Regions from separate parts of the Ureibacillus sp. 179-F W5.1 NHS genome, predicted to be linked through region 1. Evidence: riboswitches for the same ligand, from Rfam matches in the RefSeq annotation. Region 1 holds a riboswitch; the other holds the start of a gene.

Region 1 (15,528 bases):
ATAGATGCTTCCTCTTTTTTCACTTTGTTAAATTCGCTTTTTGTTCTATACATTATAGAACAGTTCTGTTATAATAAATATAGAACAGATTGGAGGGGAATTCGTGATCATTCGAATAGAAACAACTTCAGATGTCCCAATTTATACACAATTAACCAATCAAATAATCGAAGGGATTGCCCGAGGGGACATTCAATATGGTGAATCGTTACCATCCGTACGAGCGTTTGCAGCAGACTTAGGCGTTAATATGCATACGGTAAACAAAAGTTACCATGAGCTAGAAAAGAAAGGGATTATTAAAATTGTCCCTAAATCCGGTGCGATTATTTCGCCAGGTGAACATGTCACTAATGAAACGAACGAAAGAATTCTTTCCGTAATAAAACCTATTATTGCTGAAGCACTCGTGCTAGGAGTAAAAAAAGAGGAAATTCAAAATATGATTTTTTCTATTATGGAAGAAATGAAGGAAAGGTAAAGGAGGAAATAACATGGCGTTTTTAGTTTTTCTTATCATTACTTTATTTATAGCTGTCACTCAAATCGTTATTCCGTATTTAGTTAAAAAGACGGTTATTTTTGGTGTGACAATACCTGAACAATATATGAACGATGGGGCAATTAAAAAGTTGAAAAAGCAATATGCTATTGCAGTTGCCCTTATATCCATTGTGTTACTAACAGGTTATTCAGTTTGGTCATTAACTACTGAACCACAGGAAGAACAAATGGCGATTATCGGTATGTTAATGGAATTTGGAATTCTTCTCATTAGTTTATCTTTATATATTTACTATCATGGGAAAACGAAACAATTAAAAATTCAACATAAATGGGTAGAACATTTAAAACAAGTGAAAGTAACGGACTTATCCGTGCGAAAAGAAGATGAAATGTTACCGTGGTATATCTATTTATTACCCATCATTACGACGTTAGGTTTAATGAGTTATACAATTTTTAACTATGATATTTTACCGCAACAAATACCGACCCATTGGGGACCAAGTGGGGAACCGGACGCTTTTACAGAAAAATCGCCTCTCTCAGCAATACAACACACATTACTATTATTAATTATGCAATTAATGTTCTTAGGTGTTCATGTCGCGACGAAAAATTCTGGTATTAAGTTAAGTGCATCCAATTTAGCTGCATCTAAAAATCGTCAATTAACTTTAAGAAAATATTCAAGCTGGTTTCTGTTCTTCGTCATGTTAGCTTGCACTATATTAATGAGTTTTTATCAACTAACAATGATTCATCCTGAATTTGCAGTAGGTAGTATAAAAATAATTTTACCTTTTGCTTTCTTATTTATTGTATTAGCTGGCTCACTTATTTTTGCATTAAAAGTAGGTCGCTCTGATAAGAAGATAGAAGGAACAATTGATGAGAAGATTATGGAAGTAGATGAAGATCAATATTGGAAAGGCGGTATGTTTTATTTCAATAAAAATGATCCATCCATTTTTGTAGAGAAACGTTTTGGAGTAGGATGGACTATCAACTTTGCTAATCCAGTGGGTTACTTAATTGTTTTTGTACCGTTAATCATTATTATTATCATTTCTTTCGTTATGGGAGGGTGAGGTGCCGTTTCTTGAAAAAAGTAGATTTAAAAATTTCATTAATATTAGCATTTATCTGCTTAATTGGTGGGTTCTTTTTAGTACCATACCAGTTAGAAATGTTGCAAAATACTTCTTCGGATCAATACGATTCGTTAATTAAAACAATCCCAATCCCTATTTATATTTTATCGATGATAAGTTCGTTGCAAATTGCTATTTTTTCATTTGTTTTATCTTTTATCGGGATAAAACTAGCGAGGAAAGTAGGATTTAAGTTAAATATTTTCGATTCGTATTTCAGTAAAGAAAAAACGAAGATAGATTTGAAAAGTACTTTAATGGCAGTGGGCTTTGGCGTAATTACAGCCTTTGTTTTAGTTGGGGCAGATCAATTTTATTTTCAACATAATATTGAAGCTATTGGTAAAGGGCAAGCTGAAACTTCAGTGATAGGTTTACTTGCGGGAATTTTCTATGGCGGGGTGTTCGAAGAAATTATGCTAAGGTTGTTCTTCATGAGCTTATTAGTATGGCTTATGATGAAACTCTTTAGACGCAATCAGCAAAGCTTATCAAATTCTTTCTTTTGGATTGCTATTGTAATTGCTTCATTATTATTTGCAGCTGGCCATTTACCTGCAACGGTTATGGTATTTGGGGATTTAACAGTAGAATTAATTATAAGATGTTTCTTGCTAAATGGCATTGGCGGTATATTCTTCGGGTATCTTTATTGGAAAAAGGGATTCGAGTATGCAGTGTTAGCCCATATGTTTACACACATTGCATTACAGCTGTTGTTTATTCCACTATTGTCATGATAGTTGCATGAACTGTCTTTAAATAGGAAAAAGAGATGACTAGGTCACCTCTTTTTTAATTAATTCTTTTAAAACCACGTGCTCTGCACGTGTGAAAATATACTTTTAGAGTGGTATTAGAAATGGAAATAAAAACTCCTATTGATATAATGAAAATAGCCGTCAAACCAAATTCAAATCGAGAAGAGTTTTACTCAATGTCGAGCGACAATAGTCTATCACACACAAGATGGAATTGGAAGTATCACATAGTTTTTATTATTATTATTATTATTACTTTTTCAATGTTAATTTCGCTACGATTTCAACCCTTGCCGTTTGAGGAAACATATCTACTGGTTGAATGTAGTCCACGTTATAAAACTTCGTTAATTCCTGTAAGTCTTTAGCAAAGGTGGACGGATTACAAGAAGTATAGACAAATCGTTTCGGTTTAATTTTCAATACGGTTTTGATGAAGCTTGGTGCAAGACCAGTCCGGGGTGGATCGACAGTAATTACGTCAGGGATAAATCCATCCCGTTTCCATTTTGCCAACCATTCCTCTGCTGTACCTGTATAATAGCGAACATGTTTATATCCGTGATTTCTTGCATTTTTCTTAGCATCAACAATACTTTCAGGAACAACATCCATACCGCGGACTTCCTTTGCTTTAGGTGCTAGCCATAACCCAATTATCCCAACCCCACAATAAGCATCTACTACTTTTTCCTTTCCAGTTAACTGGGCAGCTTTTTTAATTTCATCATATAAATGAACCGTCTGCTCAGGATTAAGTTGAAAGAAAGCGCGGGACGATAAGTCGAAGGCAAGTTCTCCTAAATTTTCATGAATCGTTTCTTTACCATATAAACTAATCGTTTCATCTCCAAAAATAAGGGAAGTTTTTTCTCGATTTATATTTTGGGTAATCGAAACGATACTCGGATCGATTTTTAATATGCGCTCGATTAACTCTTTCTTATGAGGTATATCTTTTCGTGTCGTCACTAAACAAACTTGGGTTTCGCCTGTTTGAACAGCTGTGCGAACGACAATTGTGCGAACTAATCCGTCCAACGATTTCCCATCGTAAATGGAGATATTTAGCTTTTGTAATATTTTTCGAGTCCCTACAGTGATTTTAGACGTTAGGGGATGTTGAACAGCACAATCATTAATATTTAATAATTTATTTGTCCCTTCAATATATAAACCTGCATAAACCCGTTTCCCTTCTTTTCTTACTTGGAAGGAACTTTTATTTCGATAATGCCAAGGGGTGTCCATCCCAAGGGTAGGGCGGATATCCGTCGTTTCAGCAATTGATTTAACGTACTTTTCTAATGCTTGTATGACCATATCCCGTTTTTCTTTAAGTTGCCCGCTATATGTTAAATGTTGCAGCTGACATCCTCCACATTCATTGTAAACAGGGCAGCTTGGCTCTTGGCGGTCTTTCGATACTTTACGGATGTTTAAAATTTCCGCTTCAGCAAAATTTCGCTGTACTTTTGAAACTTTTACAGTTACTTCTTCTCCAGGTAATGCACCTTTTACGAATACTACATTTCGTTTATAAAAGCCGACCCCTTCACCATTAATACCTAATCTTTTAATCGTTAAAGGAAATTTTTGACCAATTTCCATTACTACATTTTCGCCCAAAAGCGTTCACGTCCTTTATTTTGTTCATTTAACCATTATATCGAAGCACTATTTGAAAGCAAATGAATAAATTCTTCCTTTAAGTAAAAATCTATAGAGATACGTTTAGTGTTATTTTAAAATAAGTTATTAGCAATTATTTTGAAATCGTGTTATTCTTATTTCAATTAAATAAATTATTCCTTCGGGGTCGGGTGAAATTCCCAATCGACGGTGATGAAGTGAAACTTCTAAGCCCGTGAGCTTGTTATAAGCAGGATTTGGTGCGAATCCAAAGCCGACAGTATAGTCTGGATGGGAGAAGGAACTATTATAGATGTACCATTAAAATTGTTATTTTTAATGGTTTATTTGCTATAGTATTTTTTCTTTTTCAATCCCGATTCATTTCTGAACGGGATTTTTTATTTAATAGTTTAAAATTGAATACGGTTAAGCTTAAGATATATCTTAAGCATCCTTCGGGGTCGGGTGAAATTCCCAATCGACGGTGATGAAGCGAAACTTCTAAGCCCGTGAGCTTGTTAAGAGCAGGATTTGGTGCGAGTCCAAAGCCGACAGTATAGTCTGGATGGGAGAAGGATGAATTTTGGCACTTTTTGAAAATTAATTTCAAAAGGTTTATTTCGTTACGCCATTTTTAAATACTCCCAACTCCTTAGGACATTTTCTAAGGGGTTTTTTTATTTTTAGAAAGAGGTGAGTAGATTGTTTACAGGCATAATTGAAGATACGGGAAAAGTAGTTGGGATTAAAAAAGATATCGACAGTAGTCAATTGACCATTGTTACACCCAAAATTGTGTCTGATGCTAAATTGGGTGATAGCATTGCGGTTAATGGTGTATGTCTGACGATTACCCACTTAACTAGTGAAGAAATGACTGTAGATGTCATGCCAGAAACAGTAAAGGCAACAACGATTCATACGTTAAAATTAGGAGATATGGTCAATCTAGAACGGGCAATGAGTGCCAATGGCCGATTTGGTGGTCATATTGTTTCAGGACATGTAGATGGTGTAGGAACGATTAGAAGTAAAAGACCGGTTTCAAACGCAGTTTACATTGAAATTGAAATACCTAGAGAACTTATTGAAAATTGTATACCTAAAGGTTCTATTACAATTGATGGGACAAGCTTAACGCTATTTCAAGTATCCAGTAATACTGTTACAGTATCCCTTATTCCTCACACGTATGCAGAAACGATTTTAGGCATGAAAAGTGTAGGAGATAAAGTAAATATCGAAACAGATATGTTAGGGAAATACGTTTTACATCATTTAAGAAAAACGGATAATACGTCAAATATATCAATGGAATTTTTAAAACAAAACGGATTTTAACTATAAAAACGGTGGTGGAGAAAATGATCAATACAATAGAAGAAGCTTTAGAAGACTTAAAAAAAGGAAAGCCGATTATTGTTGTGGACGATGAAAATCGTGAAAACGAAGGAGATTTAGTCATTCTAGCTGAATTTGCCACACCGGAAAATATTAATTTTATGGCGACATTTGGTCGAGGTTTAATTTGTACACCGATTACGGAAGAACTGGCCAATAAACTAGAATTATTTCCGATGGTTGAACATAATACGGATAATCATCAAACAGCTTTTACAGTAAGTATCGATCATATGGAAACGACAACTGGAATCAGTGCGTATGAGCGATCCTTTACGATTTTACAAATGATTAAAGAAAATGCTAAGCCAGCCCATTTCAGACGTCCGGGTCACGTATTTCCGTTAATCGCAAAAAGAAACGGAGTGCTCGAAAGAAGAGGACATACTGAAGCAGCTATTGATTTGGCAAGAGCTTGTGGCAGCGTTCCGGCAGGTGTTATTTGTGAAATCATGGCTGATGATGGAATGATGTTACGCCTTGACGGCTTGAAGGATTTTGCAACAATGCATCGATTAAAAATTATTACGATTGAAGATTTAGTTCGATTTCGTTCAAAACAAAAAATTGGATAACACATTTTAAGACAATAATTTTATGACGAGGAGAATAGAACAATGGGAAAACGATTTGAAGCACAATTAATAGGAACAGATTTAAAAATAGGGATTGTTGTAGGACGTTTTAACGAGTTTATTACAACAAAATTATTAGATGGTGCCCTTGATGGTTTAAGAAGACATGGAGTAGATGAAGAAAATATTGATGTAGCATGGGTACCAGGAGCGTTTGAAGTACCATTTATCGCTAAACAAATGGTTGAAACAGGTAACTATGATGCGGTAATTGGGTTAGGTACAGTAATACGTGGAGCAACAACTCATTATGATTATGTTAATAACGAAGCAGCAAAAGGAATTGCTAGCGTTTCATTAAATTCAAATGTGCCAGTAATTTTCGGGATCGTAACAACAGAAAACATCGAACAAGCAATTGAACGTGCAGGTACAAAAGCGGGCAACAAAGGTTATGATTCTGCTGTTTCTGCCATTGAAATGGCCAACTTGAAAAAAATGTTTAAATAATGAATAGAAATCAATGCTTTTAACAAAATAAGTGCCAACACGCCTACTTTTCGTGTTGGCACTTTTTATTATTCTAATACGGATTCCATGACTAAATCGTCAAGGGAACCAAAAGTATACCCTTGTTTTTTCGCTTCTTTTATAAATTTCGGAAGGGCATCGGCATTATGTTTTGCCACAGTATGCAATAAAATTAATGCGCCTGGGTGCAATTGGTTCATTAGTTCATCGTAAGCATATTCCCACCCTACATTGGAATCAGCATGCCAGTCTACAAATGCTGTATCCCAGAACATGTGGGTATAACCGTGTTTATTTCCAACTTCTAAAACTCTTTCGTTAAATATACCTTTTGGTGGACGTACATAATGGGTACGTTTAATTCCGGCAACTTCATTTAATTTTGAATCGAATTTTTTCCATTCTTTTACAAGTTCTTCGTCGGATAACTTAGACATATCTGGGTGTCCATAGGAATGATTCCCGATAATATGACCTTCTTTAATCATTCTTTTTACTAAATCCGTTGCACTTGTTAAATAGTGCCCCGTTAAGAAAAAGGTTGCTGGAACATTTTCTTCCTTTAAAGTATCCAAAATACTTTCTGTATATCCGTTTTCAAAGCCGTTATCAAAGGTTAAATAAATAACCTTTTTGTTTGGGTCTCCTCGATAAAATGCGCCATACTCTTTTAACATGCTTTCAAATTTTGCCCCCGCATCTGCCGGCTTTCCATCTTTTGATTTACTAAAGCCCCAGTGATAGGAGTTTGCGTTAGCAATATCTGGTTTAATAAAACTAAAGGCAAAGAAAAATGCGATTGCCCATAATGTTAAACGAAAAATGGGATGTTTCCACATAAAAAATTTTAGCCTCCTTTTTGCTTATATTGTGCGAAAACTGTTCCTTTATGCCAATGAATATTCGCTTATCCTAGAAGGAAATGATTTAACAAATGAACGGCAATGAAACGAACTTAAAAAAAATGTATACTAATGCTTAGAAGGAGTGTTTGTATGCAAGTCATATCGAAAATAAGCAGACAGAAAAACAATCCAGAACGATATAATATTTATTTAAATGAAAGTTATGCCTTTGCTGTTGATGAATCGACCCTTATTAAGTTTGGTTTAACAAAGGGAAAAATACTCGAACAATTTGATATCGATGAAATTACATATGAAGATGAAATCGCAAAAGCGTTTAATCGTGGCTTAAATTTTTTAAGTTATCAAATGCGCAGTGAATTTGAAGTGAAAAAGAAATTGTTAGATGCAGGCTTTGGAGAAGCTGTCGTGTTAGAGGCCATTCGGAAGTTGGAGAAACTTGGTTTTTTAAATGATGAAACTTATTCGAAAGCTTTATTAGAAACAAAAAAGAAAACAGCCAAAAAAGGGCCGAGAGCGATTAAACAAGATTTGATGAAAAAGGGAATCGATAAAGATACTCAAAGCAAAGTACTTGAATCTTTTACTTATGAAGAACAAGTGAATATTGCGATGGAGCTGGCAGAAAAAACAGTGCGGGCAAATAGTAAAAAGACACCGATGCAAATAAAACAAAAGGTGCAAGATCTTTTAATGCGGAAAGGTTATTCCTTTTCAGTTGTATACGAAATACTTGACCAAATTCGTTTAGAGAGAGAAGATGATGATTGGCAACATTTGATTGAACTACAAGGGGATAAACTGTGGAAAAAGTATGCTGCCAAGTTAACAGGTAATGAATTGCGAATGAAAACAAAACAAGCCTTATACCAGAAAGGTTTTCCAATAGAAGTAATCGATCGTTATTTAGATGAAAAGGAGCAGGAAGCAAATGGCTGAAAAAAATTATGCGGAAATGACGGAACAAGAATTAAGAGAAGAAATTGCCAACTTAAAGGAAAAGGCTAGAAAAGCTGAACAGCTTGGGATTGTAAATGAGTATGCTGTATATGAGCGAAAAGCAACGATGGCTGCTGCTTATTTAATTGACCCGAAAACAATTGTACCAGGAGAAATGTATCGTATAGACGGTGCTCCAGGAGAATTTTTTAAAGTAGAATATTTAAAAGGACGATTTGCTTGGGGTTATCGTTTAGGTGGAGATCGTTATGAAGAAGCATTGCCGATTTCTATTCTTTTACCAATGAAAGTAGGGAAGTAATATGAATGTGAATCAATCAATAGATAAATTAACACAAATTTTAGTAAGTAAAAATCCTAATTTATCCGTTAATAAAGCAAAAACATGGATTGAACTACTCTGGTCTGATTTTGAATCGACTTATGCAAAAGCGGGATATGATTACCGTGGAATGGAATATACAGAAAAGATAGTCCAACAATGGATTGAAAGTTACGGAGATAAAATTCATGAGTTTGCGGGTAGAAATCCAAAGTATGCCCATCTATTAGATGAAAGTGATGAAAATCTTCATTAAATAATAGAGGAGTTGTCCTAATAGGTGGGACAACTCCTCGCTATTTAATTACTCGAACCAATTTGTAGTTTGCGTTGTAGTTTATCTTCAGAATAAATCCAACCCGTATAGGAATTGACAATGTTCAACTCCTCATCCACATGGGCAACAGCTACAAAAGGATAACGATCATTACTTCGATAACGTAAATCGATTAAACGCACTTCCGTTAAGTTGCAGTCTATTTCGGAAATTTCCCAACGATATAAGGGAGAGAAAGAAATGAATGCAGCTAAATTCGAATCTTCAAGAGCTTTATTAACAATCGGTGTTCTTGGAAGCGGATGGATTTCAAATTTGTCGTAAATGTTTATTTTTTTGCCGTAAGCCCGACCAACATAATAATGGGTTTTTGATTTTGCAGCTACTCGCCAATTTAAAAAACGCATTGTTGGTGCGACAATGACATAATCTTCATCCGGAATAGCATCATGAACGGCCTTCTTTACAGCTGCTTGTAAAACGAAACGTATAATATAGTAAACAAAAATAATCGTATACATGACAGTGAATGTTATGACAGGGTCGAACCAAAAAGCCCATAACATAATGCCGATGCAATGTAATCCGAAAATAATCGGATCAAAGGTATTAATAACACCAAGTGCAACCCATTTCTTTGAAAAAGGACGAAGGGCTTGCGTACCGTAGGCATTAAATATATCAACAAAAACATGTAAAAAAACAGCTAGGAAAGTCCAAAGCCATAAATGAAATATATTGGCGTCTTGAAATATAAAAGATAATACAGCTGTAATGGCAATGGGCCATAAAAGGACTGCTGGGACCGAATGGGTAATGCCACGATGATGTCGGATATAAATCGCATTATTTCGAAGTTTTAATATAGTATCCACATCTGGTGCTTGTGAGCCAATAACGGTACCAGCCATAACAGCAACAAATGTTAAATTATTTTCGGCTACAACAGGATCTGCTAAAGCTAAGCCGCCTAATGCAACGCCCATTACTAAATGTGTGCCTGAATCCAAAGTATCAACTCCCTGTTTATGGACACATTTCTTATATACTTGACGGTTATTTTCATGAATCTTAATAGAAGTATTATACCCTAATTATAAAATTTAAAATCGAAATTCGTCGGAGGTTATCGTGAATTATCAATATAAAAATGAATTTCGCCATCATTTAGTCGATTGGTTTAATAGAGAAAAAAGAGATTTGCCGTGGAGGCGAACATCGGACCCTTATAAAATTTGGGTCTCCGAAATTATGCTTCAACAAACAAGGGTAGACACGGTCATCCCGTATTATAATCGTTTTTTAGAAAAATATCCTACGATGCAGTCCCTTGCTTATGCTCCGCAAGAAGAACTGTTAAAAATGTGGGAAGGGTTAGGATATTATTCAAGAGCTAGAAATTTACAGGCGGGCGTTAAAGAAGTGGTCGAGAAATATAACGCCGTTGTACCGGACAATCGCCATGATCTTTCAAAATTAAAAGGTATTGGACCATACACTGCTGGCGCTATTTTAAGTATTGCCTATAATAAACCAGAGCATGCAGTGGATGGAAATGTTATGCGTGTTTTAAGCCGCGTATTACATATTGAAGAAGATATCGCCCTACCCAAAACGAGAAAAGTTTTTGAAGAAGCAGTCGATATGTTAATCGATAAAGATTACCCTGGTGATTTTAATCAAGCCATAATGGATTTAGGAGCTATGATTTGTACACCAACTTCTCCGAAATGCTTGCTTTGTCCTGTACGTGATTATTGTATTGCGTTTCAAGAAGGTGATACAGAACAATTGCCAATAAAATCAAAAAAAATAAAAACGAAAAAAGTAATATATAATATATATGTAGCTGTCGATAAACAAGGGAATTATTTAATTGAAAAGCGACCAAATGAGGGGTTGTTAGCTAATATGTGGCAATTTCCAATGATAGAAATGACGAAAGAAACTACAAAAGACGCTTTTGAAAAACAGTATAATGTTCAAATTGAAAATTATTTAAATAATGATTTCATGAAATTTAAACATATCTTTTCCCATTTAACTTGGGAGATGGAATGCAACCTTGTACAAGTTCAACAATTGAATCAATTACCGGCCAATGCCCATTTTTTACCTATAGGAAAAATTAGGGAATTACCAATGTCAGTACCAATGTTGAAAATTTTGAATGTTCTGAATTAACTTATTTTTTAACTTTCGCATAATCTCAATAACATCAGTCCACAATAATTATTACGGAGGTGAGTTTGAGATGGCGAAGAAAAACAACAACAATAACAACAATAATAACAACAACTTCAACAATAATGAAGAATTTGGTGTTGATCAAGACTTCCAACAAGCACGTCAACAAAACCAAAAACAAAATCAACAAAACAACCAACGCAATAACAACAATAATAACAATAATAAAAATAACAACAACGAATTTTAATTAAATTGCTTTACAATTGTGAATAAGACAATTCACGTTAAGGTATAGACAAATTTATTTGTCTATACCTTAATTTTATATAAAGGATAAAAGGATGTTCTAATCTAATTTTTACCAAATTCATTAAAAAATATGTTCTTCTAACTACAAGTTTTTTATTTCCATTGTTATAATATAAAGAAATAACTGCTAGATGTTGATTTTTCTTCATTTAGCGGGTGTATAGAAACCCGCTGAATAAGATGGATTTTATTCACAGAGTTTGAAATGATTAATCGATACCGTTTAAGGTCATATCAAATCCTGGACATTTTTCAACATGAGGAAATTGATACATAGACGAAAAGGTGGGCTTTAAATGACAATACCTACAGAAGGAGAAACGATTCAAATACATAGTTATAAACACAATGGTCGCATCCACCGTGTCTGGCAAGAAACGATGGTTTTAAAAGGAACGAAAAATATCTTTATTGGAGCCAATGAGCGTACACTTGTTACTGAATCGGATGGACGAACATGGCTAACACGCGAGCCCTCTATTTGTTATTTTCACGCAGAACATTGGTTTAATATTATTTGTATGTTGCGTGAAGATGGTGTGTATTATTATTGCAATATGAGTTCTCCTTATGTTTTTGATAATAATGCTATAAAATATATCGACTATGATCTAGATATTAAAGTTTTCCCAGATATGTCATATACACTTTTAGACGAAGATGAATACGAGCAGCACAAGAAGGAAATGGGCTATCCAGAAGTGATTGATAAAATTTTAAAACGAAATGTGAATAAATTAATCAGCTGGATAAAACAAAAAAGAGGTCCCTTTGCGCCAGATTTTATTGAAGTTTGGACGAATCGATATTTATTTAATAAAGAAATGCAATCAAATGAAAAATAATAGTGGAAAAGTCTACTAGGAGAATCAGTAGGCTTTTTTTATGTATTTACTGGTAAATTAGAGTATAGTGTTATTCGTGTGTCCAAAATGGGATAACTTTTAATTAGGACGATTTAAGTTTGTTTGTTGATAAAGGGAAGTGAATGGAAATTGGGTAGTATTAAACGATATATGAGATTTGTAAAGCCTTATAGATGGGAAATTTTATTAACTATTTTTATTGGTATATTAAAATTTGCCATTCCGTTGTTCATTCCAATTTTAATCAAAATTGTAATAGACAATATTATTAGTGCACCAGATTTAACAAATGGGGAAAAAATTGAACAACTGAGTTATTGGTTAGGTGGTACTGTCATTTTATTCTTTATTATTCGTCCACCTATTGAATACTACCGTCAATATTTTGCCCAACATGTTGGGAACAAAGTATTGTTCGATATACGACAAGAATTATTTGGCCATTTACAGAAATTGAGTTTAAAATATTACGCTAATACTCGAGCGGGCGAAGTAATATCCCGGGTTATTAACGATGTAGAACAGACGAAAAATTTTATTATGATTGGCTTAATGAATTTATGGCTTGATGTTGCAACGATCCTCATTGCAATTGGGATAATGCTTGCGATGGATGTAAAACTAACATTAGTTTCAATCATTGCATTACCGCTATTCGCCATTAGTGTAAAATACTTTTTCGGAAAACTTAGGGATTTAACACGTAAACGATCCCAAGCGTTAGCCCATGTCCAAAGTTATTTACATGAAAGAATAAGCGGAATTAGTATTATTAAAAGTTTCACGTTGGAGAAGCATGAACAGAAAATTTTCGATAATGAAAATGGAGAGTTTTTAGACCGTGCCCTAGATCATACAAAATGGAATGCAAAATCCTTTGCAGTCGTAAATACTATTACCGATATCGCCCCATTATTAGTGATTGCGTATGCCGGTTATCGAGTAATTCAAGGTGATCTATCCGTCGGAACAATGGCTGCGTTTTACGCTTATATTGAACGATTGTATAGTCCATTAAGACGTCTAGTTAATTCATCTACAACTTTAACCCAATCTATTGCTTCAATGGATCGAATGTTTGAACTAATGGATGAAGAATACGATGTTCAAGATAAAGAAAATGCTCGTCATCTTGCTCCTGTAAAGGGACAAGTTTCCTTTGAAAATGTAAATTTCCAATATGAACAAGACGGACAAATGATATTGAAAAATGTTCAATTTGATATTAAACCTGGAGAAACCGCTGCCTTTGTTGGGATGAGTGGAGGCGGAAAATCAACGATTGTAAGTTTAATTCCTCGCTTTTACGATGTAACAGATGGGGCAGTTAAAATCGATGGGATGAACGTGAAAGATGTATCCATTCAGTCGTTACGTTCCCAAATTGGAATTGTATTGCAAGATAATATATTATTTAGCGATTCGGTAAAACAAAATATTTTAATGGGTCGACCGGATGCTACGGATGAAGAAGTGATTGCAGCTGCTAAAGCAGCCAATGCCCATGATTTTATTATGACATTACCTGAAGGGTACGAAACAAAAGTAGGAGAGCGCGGTGTGAAACTGTCCGGGGGTCAGAAACAACGTGTTGCGATTGCCCGTGTATTCCTAAAAAATCCGCCAATTTTAGTATTGGATGAAGCGACTTCTGCCTTGGATTTAGAAAGTGAAGCATTAATTCAAGATTCCTTAGATCGATTGGCAAGTGATCGAACGACTATCATTATTGCCCATAGATTATCAACAATTACCCATGCGGATAAAATTTTCGTTATTGATCATGGTGAATTAGTAGAGGAAGGTAACCATGAATCGCTTATGGAAAAACAAGGTGTTTACTATGATTTATTCCAAATTCAAAAATTAGACTAAAAAAATAATACGACAAGAAAATGCCTAACAAGTCAACGTTCGACTAGTTAGGTATTTTTTATTTTTTGCAAAAATTTGATGTATAATCCACTGTTTATATACGTTTTCAAATTTTAGTGAACCAGAATTTAATCGATTAAAGCAGTATAACTGTTGCTTTTTGTCGAGAAAATTACATTGAAGTTTTGTGTTAATTTAAGGTATTTTATCATAAAAACATATGATTAAGAGAATTCAAATCTATTATTGTTTTTAAGCAAATAGAGAACGAAATAGAATGATAGATTTGTAAATTAGCGTTATGCGAGGGGGTACAAGATGGAAAAAAAAGTACTATTACAAGTTAAAGATTTGGAAACAACTTTCTTTACTGACGATGGAAAAGTACCAGCAGTTGATCATATAGACTTTCATATTAATGAAGGAGAAATATTAGCTATTGTAGGAGAGTCAGGCTGTGGGAAAAGTGTTACCTCTCTGTCTATTATGGGGCTCGTACCATCTCCTCCTGGAAAGATTACATCAGGTCAGATCCTTCTAAATGAGTTAGATTTAACAAAGCAAACAGAAAAGGAAATGCGTAAAATTCGTGGAAAAGAAGTGGCAATGATATTTCAAGAACCGATGACTTCTTTAAATCCTTTATACACTATTGGGAATCAACTAACAGAAGCCATTTTAATCCATAACAAAGGTATGAAGAAAAAGGATGCAGCGAATAGAGCGATTGAAATGATGAAACTGGTTGGATTACCAAGGGCAGAAGAATTAATGAAAGACTATCCCCATCAATTATCAGGCGGGATGAGACAACGGGTCATGATTGCAATGGCTCTACTATGTAATCCAAAACTATTAATCGCCGATGAGCCTACTACTGCCCTAGACGTTACAATACAAGCTCAAATATTAAAGTTAATGAAAGAGTTGAATAAACAATTTAAGACGGCAGTTTTACTCATTACCCATGATTTAGGTGTTGTTGCTGAAACGTGTGAACGGGTAATCGTTATGTATGCTGGTCAAATTGTCGAAGAAGCTCCCATATCTGAAATATTCAAAAATCCTCAACATCCATATACGAAAGGTCTAATCCAATCTGTTCCTGACATGCGTTATAAAAAGGAAACTTTATATTCCATTAAAGGTAATGTACCAAAGCCTGGTTCCATTCAAACTGGTTGTCGATTTGCTCCCCGTTGTGAATTTGCTGCGGAACGGTGCTTTACAGAAAATCCGCCTTTATATGAAGTGAACTCTTCTTTAGTCCATAAATCAAGATGCTTCTTACAGGAAACGGAG
Region 2 (15,528 bases), on a different contig from region 1:
GTATCGGAGAATGCAGCGAAGATGATTGTAACGGTTTGGGGCGTAGGTTATAAATTTGAGGTAATCAATGATTAAAATATGGAGAAGTATTGTCGGGAAGCTATGGATTACCATATTGCTTCTCGTTTCATTTGTATTGTTCGTATTTACGGTTTTAATGTTGGAGTTTTTAGAAGATTATCATCGTGAACAAGCAGAAAAATCTTTAAGCCAAACAGCCTCTACGATTGCTAGTATCGTTGATAATTATGATTTAGAGCAGTTAACAGATGAAATTATCGAAGAAATGTTAACGGAGGATACCAATGCTTTCCTTGCTTCAAATGAAAGAAAAGTCGTTTCATCCTTTCAAACAGCAACAAACGAAGAAGTAATTCAAAATAGTATTATAAAAAACAAAGCCTTCGATAAAATTTATGAATCGGATAAACCAATTATCGATGAAATGATTTTACCTTCTCAAACGGATGAAGAGAAAATGGAAACTTATGTTGTATTAAGTTATCCATTAAAAAGTGATGATGAAGTTCACGGGGCAATTTTCATCTATCAAAATCCAAAGGCATTGCATGAAACATCCCAGGAAACGACGAAAATCGTTTTCCTTTCAGCTTTTATTGCCTTTGTTTTAACAACGTTTTTTGCCTTCTTCCTATCTTCCCGTATTACATGGCCATTACGTAAAATGCGTGAACACGCCTTTGAATTGGCAAAAGGGAGATTTGATGAAACGTTGCCTACTACTCAAAATGATGAAATTGGCCAATTAGCCGTTGCTTTTAATCAAATGGGTAGACAATTAAAGCATCATTTAGAAGTGATTAACCAGGAGAAAGAACAGTTAGCAAGTGTTTTAACTTCAATGACCGATAGTGTGATTACATTTAACCGGGATCGTACGATATTATTAAGTAACCCTCCTGCTGATAAATTACTTCAAAAATGGTTTATAGGGAAAAAAGGGCAAAATGACAGTCCTATTCCTAAGGAAATTTTTGAAATGCTAGATCATGTATTAAATTTTGAAGATAAGCTAGAAGAAGACCTTGAAATAGGTGGTTCCTACTATCGAATTACGATTAGTCCATTAAAAAATAGTGAACTATCCATTCGTGGGGCCATTGCGGTCATTCGCGATATGACCGAACAATCCCGTCTTGAAAAATTACGTTCCGATTTTATTGCGAATGTGTCCCATGAACTTCGAACACCTATTGCGATGTTGCAAGGGTATTCTGAAGCGTTATTAGATGATGTAGTGTCCAACGAAGAAGAACGGAGTGAAATGACTCGCATCATTTATGATGAATCTCAACGAATGGGACGTTTAGTTAATGACTTGTTAGATTTAGCTCGCATGGAATCGGGATATACAAATTTATTTAAAGACGAAGTTCCGATTGTGCATGCTATTGAAAGAATTACGCAAAAATTTACCCAGGTTGCAAAGGAAAGGAAAGTTCATCTTCAATTTAAGACAGAGTTGTCTGAGGATGTTCAAATAAGTATGGATGAAGATCGAATTGAACAGGTGTTAACGAATTTAATTGATAATGCGATTCGACATACTTCCGAACAGGGAAGTGTAACGGTTTCCTTAACGCAAGAATTATCCTATGCAAAAATCCAAGTTTCGGATACTGGTGAGGGAATTCCGCAAGACGATCTACCTTATGTTTTTGAACGTTTTTATAAAGCGGACAAAGCTCGAACACGTTCTAAAGGGGGAACAGGGTTAGGTCTTGCCATTGCGAAAAACATCGTCGAAGCCCATAAAGGGAATATTCATGTAGATAGTATAGTTGGAGAAGGAACTACTTTCACCTTCTTTTTACCATTATAAGAAAAGTGATAAGGCTAGAAACGTCAATGTTTCTAGCCTTTTTTATATTGGAAGAACGACATTAAATAGCCCCTTTTTCCAATTGTTAAAAAACATCATTATTTAGAAGTTTTTTCGGAAATAATATTCATAAGATAAAGAGATATCGTAGAAAACCAAATTGTGTGGAAAGGGGAATAGTTGAAATGGGGCATGTTCTCGATCTATTTCAAGATTTGATAAATGAATGTACGAGTGTACAAGAAGAAATTCACAAACTTAATTCTTTAGAATCGGATTTAAAGACTAAAAAGCTGGTACTTCAAAGTGCAGCTAATTTATCGAGTAATCAATCAGATATTGAATACTTTCATTCGGAAATTCAAAAGGTATATATAGAACAACAGAGAGTTACAAAAGAAAAAGCGCAACAACAAATGCGTTATCGAGATTTAGTAAGAAGAGTCAATGTAATTGAAACAGTCGCAAAACAATTTGAGCAAAAGGAATAGTCAGTTTCGTGGACTGTTTATCGTCAAATAAAAATTGTTCTTTATTTTAGTTGTACCATTATATGTAAAACCATTAAAATAAAGGTTGTCCTTAAAGATTGTAGTGAAATGGACAACCTTTTCCTTTATTTTATGTATATCATTGATATTTGCACTTATAATGACCATATAGAATAATTTTAATAGAAATTATAAAATATCTTGAATTAATGAAACTTTTCTATGTTGTATACGACAAAATTACTAGGAACGGAGGACTGATAGTTTGAAAGAGTCCATATTCCATCGTTTGTATGAATTGTACCATCAAGATGTCTTTCAATTTTTAATTTATTTAGTTAAAAATCGAACCATTGCAGAAGATTTATCCCATGAAGTATATGTAAGAGTATTAAAATCCTACGAGCGATTTCAGGGGAGAAGCTCAGAGAAAACATGGCTATTTGCCATTGCAAAAAATGTAGCCATCGACTATTTTAGAAAAAATACTGTTCGTTCTTCCCACAGTTTTAATGCTTTTAATTGGGAAACAGAACAACTCGTATCACCAACTAAATCTCCTGAAAGTTTTACCGAGCTCAATGACGAAATGCAGCAGTTATTAACCGCTTTAGAAAAATGTACTGGTGATCAAAAGATGGTCATCATTATGAGATATTTCCAAGAATTATCTATATCGGAAACAGCAGCGGTTTTAAATTGGACGGAAGGAAAAGTTAAAACAACACAACATCGGGCCATTAAACAACTTCGTGAGTTATTAACAACATCCAAAAAGGAGGCGAATCAACATGACTCATGACCAATGGGATGACGACAAAATTGAAAATCTATTATCCAATGTACCGAAAATTCATGATCAACGTTCAAAAGATGAAGTCCTCCAACGACTAAAGGAAGATGGACTTTTTGATGAGGAGCCTTTGAAGAAAACTAGAAAGAAATTTAATTGGATACCGATGGCCATTTCAATAGCTGCAGTCTGTTTAATCGCTATATTAGTTCCGTCAATGATGAACCAACATACTTCTGAAGAAACTACCGTAATGGATCGAGCAGACGATTCCTCTAGTGTTTCTAAGAACTCTATGATTGAATCAGAGGAATCGAAATCTAGTGAAGAAATGAATATAATGGGAACTGAGATGGCTGATCTTCGTACAGCTGTTTATCCTGATCAAATTGAAGGAAATACGATATTTAAATTAGGATTAGCTAGTGATGCTGCAGATAGTATCCCTGTAACCGTTTTAATTCCAAATGAAAGAATTCAGGAGGATTTTGGTAATAGTCAACCTACAGGGGTTGAGCTATATAACAAATATGCACCATTGTTTAACGAAGAGGCTATTGGATTTCATAATTATCATCCGTATGACGGGGAAATTACTGAACGGGATAATCAAGTTGTTCACACATTACCAAGTGATCAATTATATGATGTTGGAACTGGTTCACTTACAACTTATACAGCATCACTAGTAGATACATTTGGAGATCATTATGATGAAGTTGTTCAATTAGATGAAACTGGTTCACCCTTTATATTCAGTGAAGTAGGAGAATCATCACCAATTCCATTGAATGGTGAAACGACTCAATACAACTATTATCAATTTACACAGCCAGATGGTCAGAGCTATTTAGTGCCTAACTTTAGAGCTTTTTATTCAACCGTAGAAGAAGCGATTCTTACAATGAAAGAAAACACAAATGATGTTTATCAATCCGTTATTGTTCCGGATGTTGATTACGATGTAACGGTTGAACAGGATGTGGTTACTGTAACATTCACTGAACAATTGGATTTAATGACTCTTGATCAACAACAAGCGATGAAAATGATTGAAGGAATTTTATTAACCGCAGCAAATTTCAATATGAACGTACAATTTAAAAATGTAACCCAAACCGAATGGCAAGGTTTTGATTTTACTACAACATTACCAATGCCGGTCGGTGCAAATGAAATACCATATTCAACAGTTTTTCAATAAATAGCGTTTGAAAATAGGAAATAAAAGGAAAAGTTTTTCCTATTGAACTATCTTTACAATATTTCAATTTCGAGATATAATGTTAAAAAATAATATTGATTCATCTTCGGGGCAGGGTGAAATTCCCGATCGGCGGTAATAGAAACTCATTCTCTTTTACATCGGAGGATTGCAATATAGTTTCTTAAGCCCGCGAGCTCAACTTAGAGCAGGATTTGGTGTGATTCCAAAGCCGACAGTATAGTCTGGATGGGAGAAGGTGAAGGTACGGTCTCTATATTCGTTTGTGGATAGGAAACTGTATGTGGAAGTATCGTTTGTACATTGTCGTATAACTTTACTTTTATTTAGCGTACCCTTTATAATACGCTTGTTTTCGCATACTTATTTTCTTATTTTTAATGTGCCTATTTCTCCCTTATGCAATTTTGCATAAGGGATTTTTCATGGAGAAGGCGAATATAGATGAAGGCTGTCCTTTCTTCTTGCGGGTTGAATCAGCAAAGAGGAGAGAAAGTAAATGAAAAATCAAAACCTTAAGTTACGTTCTTTTGTAACGATTGCCATGTTAAGTAGTATTTCTTTTATTCTGATGCTAATAAACTTCCCTTTACCGGGCTTCCCGGTATTTTTACAAATCGACTTTAGTGATACACCAGCTTTAATCGCAGCAATTACAATGGGACCGTTAGCTGGAATTTTAGTCGAACTGTTTAAAAATGTATTAGATTGGATTTTCTCAGGGACACCAACAGGGGTTCCGGTAGGTCATATGGCCAACTTTGTTACAGGTATTTTATTTATTTTACCTGTCTACTATCTTTATAAAAAGATACCTAAACTAGAAGGATTAATTTTAGGGTTAGCCGCAGGTACAGTCATTATGTCAGTAGGAATGAGTCTATTAAACTATGTAGCCTTTTTACCTATGTATTCTTACTTCCTTGGATGGGGTACTTTTGATATGAAAGAAACGATTGTGTTAGGTATTTTACCATTTAACTTTATAAAAGGAATTATGCTCATGATTGTAACGGTTTTATTATTCCGTACAATGAAAGTTTGGATCGAAAATCAACGAGCACAATATTTACTATAAATCAAAAGTTGTTCATTCATGTCATAAACTATGACGATAATGAACAGCTTTTTTATTTGAAAAAATTGATACAGAATGGCCCAACGTGAAAGCGTTGGGTTTTTTCGTTTTTTATGTCGTAAGCCCTTGATTATATAGGGAATTCGTTCCATCTAAAATTGCGATAAAAAAAATCTAAATTTCATATGTTATTTTTTCTAACATAGTATTGCTATTATACATAACATAGTTTAAAATAATGCTATGAAAGGGAGGAGATGTCGATGAGTCGAGAGTTTCGAAGAGCAATGCCGTTACTCCCTATTAGCATGGTAATGCAATTAACGGAGTTAACTGCGAGACAAATTCGATATTACGAGGAACATAAATTAATTGAGCCTGCAAGGTCAGAAGGCAATCGTAGAATGTTCTCATTAGATGATGTAGATGCATTATTAGAAATTCGTGAACTTCTCGATCAAGGGATTAACATGGCAGGAATTAAAAAAGTTTTTGATATGAGAAAAAACAACAATGTGAAATCTTCTAACAAACTATCTATTTCTGACGCAGAACTCCGCGCGATTTTACGTGAGGAAATGCAACAGGCACAAATTATGCAAAAGGCATCATTAAGGCAAGGGGATTTATCTCGCTTTTTTCAAGTAAAGGGTGAGTAAATTATATTTTTTAATTTAAAATTTTAGGAGTGTGGAAAAAGATGGCTAAGTACACAAAAGAAGACATTAAACAAATTGTGAAAGATAAAGGCGTAAAATATATTCGCCTACAATTTACAGACATTTTAGGTACGATTAAAAACGTAGAAATTCCTTTAAGCCAATTAGATAAGGCTTTAGATAACAAAATGATGTTTGACGGATCTTCCATTGAAGGTTTTGTACGTATTGAGGAATCAGATATGTACTTACAACCGGATTTAGATACTTTTGTTATCTTCCCTTGGACAGCGGAAAAAGGGAAAGTAGCCCGATTAATTTGTGATATTGTAAATCCGGATGGTACACCATTTGCTGGTGACCCACGCTCAAACTTAAAACGTGTATTAGGTAACATGGAAGAACTAGGATTTACAAGTTTCAACTTAGGACCAGAGCCAGAATTCTTCTTATTTAAATTAGATGAAAAAGGTAACCCAACTCTTGAATTAAATGATGATGGAGGATACTTCGACTTAGCACCAACTGACCTAGGTGAAAACTGCCGTCGTGATATCGTGTTAGAATTGGAAGAAATGGGCTTTGAAATTGAAGCTTCTCACCACGAGGTAGCTCCTGGACAACACGAAATTGATTTTAAATATGCAAATGCTATAGAAGCGTGTGATAATATTCAAACTTTCAAATTAGTAGTTAAAACAATCGCTCGTAAACACGGTTTACATGCGACATTTATGCCAAAACCACTATTCGGCGTAAACGGTTCTGGTATGCACTCGAACTTATCATTGTTCAAAGGAAACCAAAATGTATTTTGGGATGAAAATGCAGAATTAGAGCTATCTGATACTGCTCGTGCATTCATGGCAGGTATTATGAAACATGCGAAAGCATTCACAGCTGTAACAAACCCATTAGTAAACTCTTACAAACGTTTAGTACCAGGCTATGAAGCACCATGTTATATTGCTTGGTCTGCTCGTAACCGTTCACCGTTAATTCGTATTCCTGCATCTCGTGGATTATCTACTCGTGTTGAATTACGTTCAGTTGACCCAGCAGCGAATCCTTACTTAGCTTTAGCAGTGCTTTTAGAAGCTGGTTTAGATGGAATCCGTAACGGTTTAACACCTCCTCCTCCAGTAGATCGTAATATTTATGTGATGAATGCGGCTGAGTTGAAAGAAACTGGTATTGAAAGTTTACCGGGATCACTACTAGAAGCTTTACAAGAATTAGAAAAAGATGAAGTGATTAAAGGTGCTCTAGGCGAACATATTTATTCGAACTTTAAAGAGGCGAAAGAAATTGAATATGATATGTTCCGTACAGTTGTACATCCTTGGGAACGCGACCAATATTTAAAAATGTATTAATTTATCGTTGTAAATGCCCCATTGCTAATACTCCACCTATTTTGGAGTATTAGTTAATGGGGTTTTTTATATTTTAAGAACTTTACATGATATTTAATAAAGTTCATATACTAATGATAATCATGCATGAAATAGGAGAGTTATTGATTGAGAAAACAATTATTATCTGCTGTTTTAACGGGGCTCATTGTCATTGTTCTTTTCATTACAATATATACAAATATGGCTGAATCGAAAGGTACTCCACTAACTATTGATGAGGCAATCCAATCGAATCTTTTGCAAGAACTTCCAAGTGAAGACGAAGGGTCTAGAGGAGATAATCCTACTATTTCTTATCGAATCATTGAAGAACCGGTTATCGGTGATACCCATGGAGAAGAAGGACATGCCCATGCTCATGACCATAATGATGCCCATGAAGAGGGAAGTATACAACCAGAAGTTCGAACGATGAATACGAAAGCGCCTGATTTTGAAATGAAAACATTAGCTGGTGACACAGTGAAACTTTCAAATTTAAAGGGAAAAAAAATATTCATTAACTTTTGGGCAACGTGGTGTCCTCCGTGTGTAGAAGAAATGCCTACAATCCAACATTTTTATGAAAGTTATGCTAAAGAACATAATGTAGAAATTTTATCCGTTAATGCGACAGATTTAGAAACGAACAAAGAGAAAGTGAAACAATTTGCAAACAAACATGGTATTACCTTTCCTATTTTATTAGATGAAGACGGGAATACATCCATTGCTTATGAAGTTCTTACAATCCCAACGAGTATTATTGTGAATGAAGAGGGAATTATTGTAGAACAAATTATTGGGCCGGTTACAGAAGAGCTATTATTAGAGAAATTAAGTAAGTAAATGAAAAATAGGACTTCTTTATGCAAAGTATGCATAGTGAAGTCCTAAATTATTTATCCCATAATATTATATCCAGAATCAACGTAAATCGTTTCTCCCGTAACACCGCGTGACAAGTTACTTAACATAACAAGAGTCATATCTGCTACTTCTTCTTGATTTGTATTACGTTTCAATGGAGATAGTTCTTCGATTTTGTGTAATGCTGTGTTAAAGCTTGGTACACCTTTGGCTGCTAACGTACGAATAGCACCTGCAGATATTGCGTTTACACGTATACCTTCGGAACCAAGATCTGATGCAAGATATTTCATTGCAGATTCTAATGCAGCTTTTGCAACACCCATTACATTATATCCTTCAAGCACTCGTTGTCCACCTAAATAACTCATTGTGACGATGGAAGCACCTTCTGTCATATATGGTAGGGCCGCTTTTGCCACTGCAATTAACGAATATGCGCTTGTATCTTGAGCAAAGGCATATCCTTCACGAGATGTTTCAACAAAACGATTTTTTAAATCTTCTGCATGGGCAAAGGCAACGGAATGCACAATTCCATGAATGACACCGAATTGTTCACCAATTTGAGTAAAGGCTTTTGAAATGCTTTCATCACTATTTACATCACATTCGATAACAGCTGTTTTATGTTCTGTATAATCAGCTAAAACTTTTTCAATTTTTCCTTTTGAACGTTCTTTTCGATAAGTAAAGATTACGTTTGCTCCTACTTCTAAAAGCTTCTTTGCAATTCCCCAAGCGATACTACGCTCGTTTGCAACACCCATTACGACAATATTTTTATCTTTTAACTGTAAAATGTCCATCCAATGTACCCCTTTATCGAATAATGTTATATCAGTTATTAGTACCAACTACTAATTTCAGTTTAACAGTTCTATCATTAAAAATCAATGCTATTTAAGTAACTTGCATAACAAAATAGTTGACTGCTATTTTGTTATGCAATATAGTATTAAACAGAGGGTATCTTGTAAAGCAAAATAGTGAGGTGAGAATCGCTTTGTCCATACGAAGTCAGTTGTTAAAAGGTATTTTAGATGGTTGTGTTTTATCGGTTATTGAAAAAGAAGAAGTATACGGCTATGAATTGTCACAAAAACTGCAGCAGCTTGGTTTAAAGGATATAAGTGAAGGTACGATTTATCCCGTATTATTACGTTTGCAAAAAAGTCAGTGGATTAACGGAAAAATGCGACCATCCGATACTGGCCCAAATCGGAAATATTATTCTTTAACCGATGAAGGAAAGGTGGCCCTTGAATCAATTCGTAAGGAATGGGAGCTATTAAGTAGGCCTATTACAAATATATTAAGAGGTGATAAGAATGACGTTAACAATTAAAAAAATGGTGAAACAAAATAATGAAAAACGCAATTTATTAACACCCGAAAATAAAACGTATTATGAAAATATGCTTCTGTATATTCGAACAAATGCATTTAAAGATGAAAAGGCGACGGAAGAAGTGTTGCTGGAAATGTTAGACCACTTACTCGAGGCACAAAAAGAAGGGAAAAAGGCAGAGGAAGTGTTTGGAAAGGCACCTCAACAACTCGCTCAAGATATTATCGAATCCCTTCCGAATGAATCGGTAAAAAAAATAATGGGATTTAGTTTGGAAATCATATTAACATTATTTGGTTGGTATTTAGTGGCTTGGGGTGTTCCGGATTTAATTTTAAAGGAAGGCTCTACAATTTATTTAGGTACGGCTTCAGTCTCTATCGTGTTAATTATTGGAAGCTTAGTCGGTCTCATTTATTTTATATTTGCTGTATTAAAAAAGAATGCATTTACGAGCAAGAAAAAGAAAAACAAAGTTACTTGGGGTTTAGGCATACTATTTGGTTTAGTTTGGGCAGGTGTTATACTTTTAAATATTTTTGTTAAACCTTTTGGACCGGCTATTGATATACATTATTATACTGCCTTCGGACTTGGCTGTTTCTTAATATTAGCATCCTATTTATTTAAAAAAACCCGTGAAGCAAAATAAACAAAAAGGTAGGCAAGGGTAAATCCCTTTCCTACCTTTTTATATGAATGAATTATTCGTATTTTAAAGGATCGCCCTCAAATGATTCGTCTGCTACTTTGATAGAATCTGTCGGACAGCCTTCAAATGCATCTTGCATATCCTCTAGTAGATCTTCTGGTACTTCAGCTGTACCCATGTTATCATCTAAAATAACGAAGGCAATTCCTTCATCATCATAATCATAAATATCTGGGGCTGCAGCACCACAAGCGCCACAAGCAATACATGTATCTTTATCAACAATTGTATATTTTGGCATAGTATTCTCTCCTTTTTAACGTGCGCTCCAATCAAGCTTCTTTTCTATTCTAAAACTGTTTAATCGACTTTTCAACATAATACTACGAAATGGAGGGGTTGATTTTTGATATTTGAACAAATTCTTTTACAAATTTTCCACAATTTCAATCAAGAACGAACGATTTCCGCACCTTTCCATTTACTAAAAGGTAAACGTTCAGGCCAAACAATACAAGATGTGGGAATATATCATTTACATAAGTTTTTTAGTATTTTACCGAAATTGTCAAGACCTCATTACGACGAGAAACTGAATTCATTAATAGAAGAACATTATTTAATCGTCCATGATGAAGGTAGCTATGAGCTGACAGATAGTGCAAGAGAATTTGTAAAGGATGGGGAAAAGTATTATTTTAATGGGTGGTATTATAGAGGGAATGAGCATATTTTTTTTGCTAGACTTTCATTGATTGTGCAATCCCTCTCTCACCATGGGGCAGGTCGAATGTCTTTTACCCCTATTCAAAAGGACGATCATATTCAACATTGGGTTCGACAGTTTTTACTTATAAATCAATATAAAGAAGGTAATTTACAAAAAACGTTATTAGACGAAATAGTGGGGAGTCTTGAAAGTTCAAAAGTAGAAGAACGGGCAAAATCGATTGTCATTAACCGCTTGGCAGGTTTTCAAACGGCTGGCCTTACATGGCAGCAAATCAGTTATCAAGAAAATTTATCTGAAATGGATGTTCAATTAATTTATATTTCTACTTTACATAGTTGGATTACCCAAATTTCAAATCATCCGGAGCAATATTTATTACTAAATCAACTTGCAAAAGATATTCGAGTCGTTATTCCTTTAAGTGGTTCTGCTCATCAAACAGCCGAACTCTTCCGTAAAGGGTATTTAATAGAAGAAATTAGTCATATCCGCCGGTTAAAGGTTAGCACGATTGAAGACCATATCGTTGAAATTGCGATGAATGATCCCGATTTTTCTATCGAACAATTTATTTCGAAAGAAGATATTAAAAAAGTAATGACGGCAGTCGATGATTATAATACGAGAAAACTAAAGATTTTACATGAAGTGGTTCCTCATTTATCCTATTTTCAAATACGACTTGTATTGGCGAGGGGGGAATAACGATGGAACTTGAGAAAGTTTTACAACATCATTTTGGCTATACATCCTTCCGTCCCGGCCAGAAAGAAGTTATTGAGCAAATTGTAAAAGGTAAGGATGTCATTGCGTTGTTGCCTACGGGAATGGGGAAGTCATTATGTTATCAGCTTCCGGGATATATATTTAACAAACCGGTTTTAATCATTTCTCCATTATTATCGTTAATGCAAGATCAAGTTGATCAAATTAAACAACTGAAGGAAAAAAGGGTAGTGGCCTTAAATTCTTTTTTGAACGCCACTCAGAAAAAAGTAACGATACAACATTTACACCAATATCGGTTTATATTTATTTCACCTGAAATGTTATTGCAACCCCAAGTCCAACAGAAGTTAAATTCAATGGAGTTATCATTGATTGTTGTTGATGAAGCTCACTGTATTTCCCAATGGGGATTTGATTTTAGACCAGATTATTTACGAATTGGTGAAGTGATGGATAAAGCGAATCGGCCACCAATTTTAGCTTTATCGGCAACTGCTACACAAAAAGTGTTAGGTGATATCGAATCTTATTTAAAGATGAATGAACCATTTACATTTATTCATACCGTTGATCGTCCGAATATTCATATGGGTAGAGTATTGTTTCAAAACAGAGAGGAAAAATTGGATTGGATTTTGGAACACGTGTTGGAAACAGCAGGTCCGGGAATTATTTATACCCAATCTAGATCAAAAACTGAAAGTATAAGTGAAAGATTGCTTCAAATGGGAATTTCAACGGCTGCCTATCATGGTGGGAAAGATACGTTAGATCGACAATTCATTCAACAACAGTTTATCGACGGTTCCTTAGAATGGATTGTTGCGACGAATGCTTTTGGAATGGGCGTACATAAACAAAATGTTCGGCAAATTATCCATGAATCAATCCCATCGAATGTTGCCAATTATATGCAAGAAATAGGACGAGCAGGCCGAGATGGAAAGGATGCTCTTGCAATTCTTCTTTTTGCGGATGGAGACGATGAGTTTGCGAAATTTGTCGGAATCGATGATTTTCCAAATGAAGTACACGTAGATCTTTATCTAGAGTATCGTAGGAGGAATGAATCCCCTTCAACTATGATTCAAAATGGGGAAATTTCTGAGACGGCATATCGAGTGTTAGATTATTGGATGCACCAAATCCATCCAAATGAAGTGAAACATCAATTATTAACGATGAAAACTGATAAAATAAGAGCTGTTGAAGAAGTAGTCAATTTAATTCGAACAAAAAGTTGCATGAGAGAAAAGCTTGTCCACTATTTTGGACAAAATTTAATGGAAAAACCATCAGATTGTTGTGAATGTTGTGGGTTAGATTATCACAATATTATTCAAAAACGGGAAAGTTTCGAACAGGATGAAACGGCTGTTTCTTGGAAAAAAAGACTCGAAACGATTCTTTTAGGTTTTTCGTAAATATATGTTAAAAATATCGATTTGTCGACAAAAATCTATTAAAATATTCACCTCGATTATTTACATTTTAAAGAAATTTCGTCATAATTAGAGAAAGATAGTTTTGGAGGTGGCACTGATGAGTAATGAAGATTACAGAGAAAAAATCGAAGAGCATCGTCAAACAATCGAAATGGAAGAAAAAAAATCTAGAATGTCACGATCTAATCGAAATAAAATAAAGAAAAAAAGAAAATTTTCATTAATGAATGCACTAGTTATTTTACTACTTGGAATTCCATTATTGTTACTTATATACGTATCTGCTTTTTATGATCCAGGTAAACATGAAGTAGCAGAAGTAGAAAAAAATAACGATACACTCGTTGAGTTTCAAACAAATAATACCGTATCTGCAAGTGCGAAGGAAAAGGAACCTGAAGTAGCGCAAGAGCAAGATGCCGAAAAAGAGGCTGCTGAAGCAGAGGCTGCGAAGAAAGCAGAAGCTGAAAAACAAGCCGCTGAAGAAGCGGCGAAAAAAGCGGAAGCCGAAAAACAAGCTGCTGAGGAAGCAGCGAAAAAAGCAGAAGCCGAAAAACAGGCTGCAGCGCAAAAAGAAGCGGAAGCGAAAAAACAAGAGGCTGAAAAACAATCGAGCGGTAAGGTACATACAGTCCAACCAAATGAAAATTTATTCCGTATTGCATTAAAGTATTATAATGATGCAAGTGGTGTAGAGAAAATTAAACAAGCTAATAATTTATCTTCTAATGACGTTTACGTAGGGCAAACTTTAATTATACCGTAACTAAGATTTTCTATCCGTTTGATGAATCCATGGCTATCTTTGCTTTTTCTGGACAGATTAATGATTTTGGATTAATCTCAACTGTATAAAGATTACATATTCGGTTGGAGCCGAATATACTAAAAAGACGATGGTAAGTTACCTCGTCTTTTTGTTTTTGAAACGGAGGGTTTACAATTTTTTTGTTTGTCCTAATAATGGTAATCGTCGTGTTTTTACTCTTTATGTATAAACAGGCCAATGAAAACAATGTATTACATCATGAAATTTCTTTACTTGGTGAACCGGAACAAGTTTCCCTTTTTTTTATCTCGGATGTCCATTTAAGGAAAATTCATGTCCCAATGATTGAACAAATTTCTAAACGATTTGATGCGGTCATTATTGGCGGAGATTTTGCCGATAAACGAACACCCATTGAACGAATCTATCAAAACATTGAACTGCTTCAAAGGTTAGGTCCGCTCTATTTTGTTTGGGGAAATAATGATCGTGAAGTTGGCGAAGAAACATTGCGGAACATTTTTAAGGAGACGGGTGTCCACATAATAGAAAATGACGCAATTATACTTCCGAATATGAAAAATCGATGTTGGATAAGTGCCATCGATGATACGTCTACGGAAAATGAAGATTTCGATCTTGCCTTTGAAAAATGCAGGGGAGAGGAAAATGTTATTTTTATTTCCCATAACCCGGAAGTATTTCGTGAAGTACGCCATAACTTCCATACAAAATTAATGTTAGGTGGACACTTCCATGGTGGCCAAATTCGATTTGGTTCGATAGGAATGTTACCCCATGGTTCATTTTCTATTAGAGATGGTGTATTTACGCTCATTAGTAATGGATATGGTACGACAATGGTACCATTCCGTTTAGGAGCAAAACCCCAGTGTCACATTATTGACTTGCATTTTCATGATACAATAAAGTAGTAAAAATAAATTTATATAGTTGGTAAGTTGTTTTAAGGAGAGGTTAAGATGCAAACTGTAGACGCTATAATCGTAGGGGGAGGTCCTTGCGGTTTATCTGCTGCAATAGAATTACAAAATATCGGATTAAAGCCAATTGTCATTGAAAAAGGGAATGTGGTAAATGCTATTTATCATTATCCAACTCATCAAACCTTTTTTAGTACAAGTGAAAAATTAGCTATTGGTGATGTTCCTTTTATAATAGAGGAACGAAAACCCCATCGAAATCAGGCGCTTGTTTATTATCGTGAAGTAGTGAAAATGAAAAACATTCAAGTTAATGCCTTCGAAAAAGTGGAATCAGTTGTAAAAGGTGAAAATCAATTTACGGTAAAAACCGATAAAGAAGTATACGAAACCCCATACGTTATTCTGGCAACAGGTTATTATGATCAGCCGAATTATATGGATATTCCAGGTGAAAATTTACCAAAAGTTTTTCATTATTTTAAAGAAGCCCATCCATTTTTTGATACAGATGTACTCGTAATCGGTGGGAAAAATTCTGCGGTGGAT

Evidence for each region. Region 1 has a riboswitch for FMN ahead of ribE (riboflavin synthase). Riboswitches for the same ligand answer to the same signal wherever they lie in the genome.
Region 2: linked by a shared signal. The riboswitch ahead of ACH0B5_RS01450 (ECF transporter S component) and the one ahead of ribE (riboflavin synthase) in region 1 are both predicted to bind FMN.

Annotation. Positions count from the first base shown of each region.
Region 1 is NZ_JBIQFG010000032.1:6,743-22,270, forward strand. Features, by position in the region: gene ACH0B5_RS13210 (GntR family transcriptional regulator) at 104-481, shown strand; gene ACH0B5_RS13215 (DUF1648 domain-containing protein) at 495-1,595, shown strand; gene ACH0B5_RS13220 (CPBP family intramembrane glutamic endopeptidase) at 1,607-2,398, shown strand; partial or broken gene ACH0B5_RS18095 (IS200/IS605 family transposase) at 2,596-2,658, shown strand; gene rlmD (23S rRNA (uracil(1939)-C(5))-methyltransferase RlmD) at 2,672-4,030, opposite strand; FMN riboswitch at 4,225-4,358, shown strand; FMN riboswitch at 4,502-4,635, shown strand; gene ribE (riboflavin synthase) at 4,757-5,395, shown strand; partial or broken gene ribB (3,4-dihydroxy-2-butanone-4-phosphate synthase) at 5,419-6,009, shown strand; gene ribH (6,7-dimethyl-8-ribityllumazine synthase) at 6,073-6,540, shown strand; gene pdaA (delta-lactam-biosynthetic de-N-acetylase) at 6,609-7,400, opposite strand; gene recX (recombination regulator RecX) at 7,557-8,366, shown strand; gene ACH0B5_RS13255 (YfhH family protein) at 8,359-8,688, shown strand; gene ACH0B5_RS13260 (YfhJ family protein) at 8,696-8,965, shown strand; gene ACH0B5_RS13265 (metal-dependent hydrolase) at 9,010-9,996, opposite strand; gene mutY (A/G-specific adenine glycosylase) at 10,118-11,170, shown strand; gene ACH0B5_RS13275 (hypothetical protein) at 11,241-11,423, shown strand; gene ntdP (nucleoside tri-diphosphate phosphatase) at 11,782-12,330, shown strand; gene ACH0B5_RS13285 (ABC transporter ATP-binding protein) at 12,481-14,226, shown strand; gene ACH0B5_RS13290 (ABC transporter ATP-binding protein) at 14,545-15,528, shown strand, end outside.
Region 2 is NZ_JBIQFG010000002.1:29,839-45,366, forward strand. Features, by position in the region: gene ACH0B5_RS01425 (response regulator transcription factor) at 1-75, shown strand, start outside; gene ACH0B5_RS01430 (ATP-binding protein) at 68-1,843, shown strand; gene ACH0B5_RS01435 (hypothetical protein) at 2,029-2,334, shown strand; gene ACH0B5_RS01440 (RNA polymerase sigma factor SigX) at 2,600-3,136, shown strand; gene ACH0B5_RS01445 (hypothetical protein) at 3,126-4,331, shown strand; FMN riboswitch at 4,430-4,596, shown strand; gene ACH0B5_RS01450 (ECF transporter S component) at 4,852-5,430, shown strand; gene ACH0B5_RS01455 (MerR family transcriptional regulator) at 5,694-6,089, shown strand; gene glnA (type I glutamate--ammonia ligase) at 6,131-7,465, shown strand; gene ACH0B5_RS01465 (TlpA family protein disulfide reductase) at 7,613-8,335, shown strand; gene ACH0B5_RS01470 (enoyl-ACP reductase FabI) at 8,389-9,165, opposite strand; gene ACH0B5_RS01475 (PadR family transcriptional regulator) at 9,363-9,704, shown strand; gene ACH0B5_RS01480 (DUF1129 family protein) at 9,688-10,359, shown strand; gene ACH0B5_RS01485 (ferredoxin) at 10,412-10,660, opposite strand; gene ACH0B5_RS01490 (YpbB family protein) at 10,766-11,797, shown strand; gene ACH0B5_RS01495 (RecQ family ATP-dependent DNA helicase) at 11,800-13,245, shown strand; gene ACH0B5_RS01500 (LysM peptidoglycan-binding domain-containing protein) at 13,364-14,032, shown strand; gene ACH0B5_RS01505 (metallophosphoesterase) at 14,215-14,970, shown strand; gene ACH0B5_RS01510 (YpdA family putative bacillithiol disulfide reductase) at 15,019-15,528, shown strand, end outside.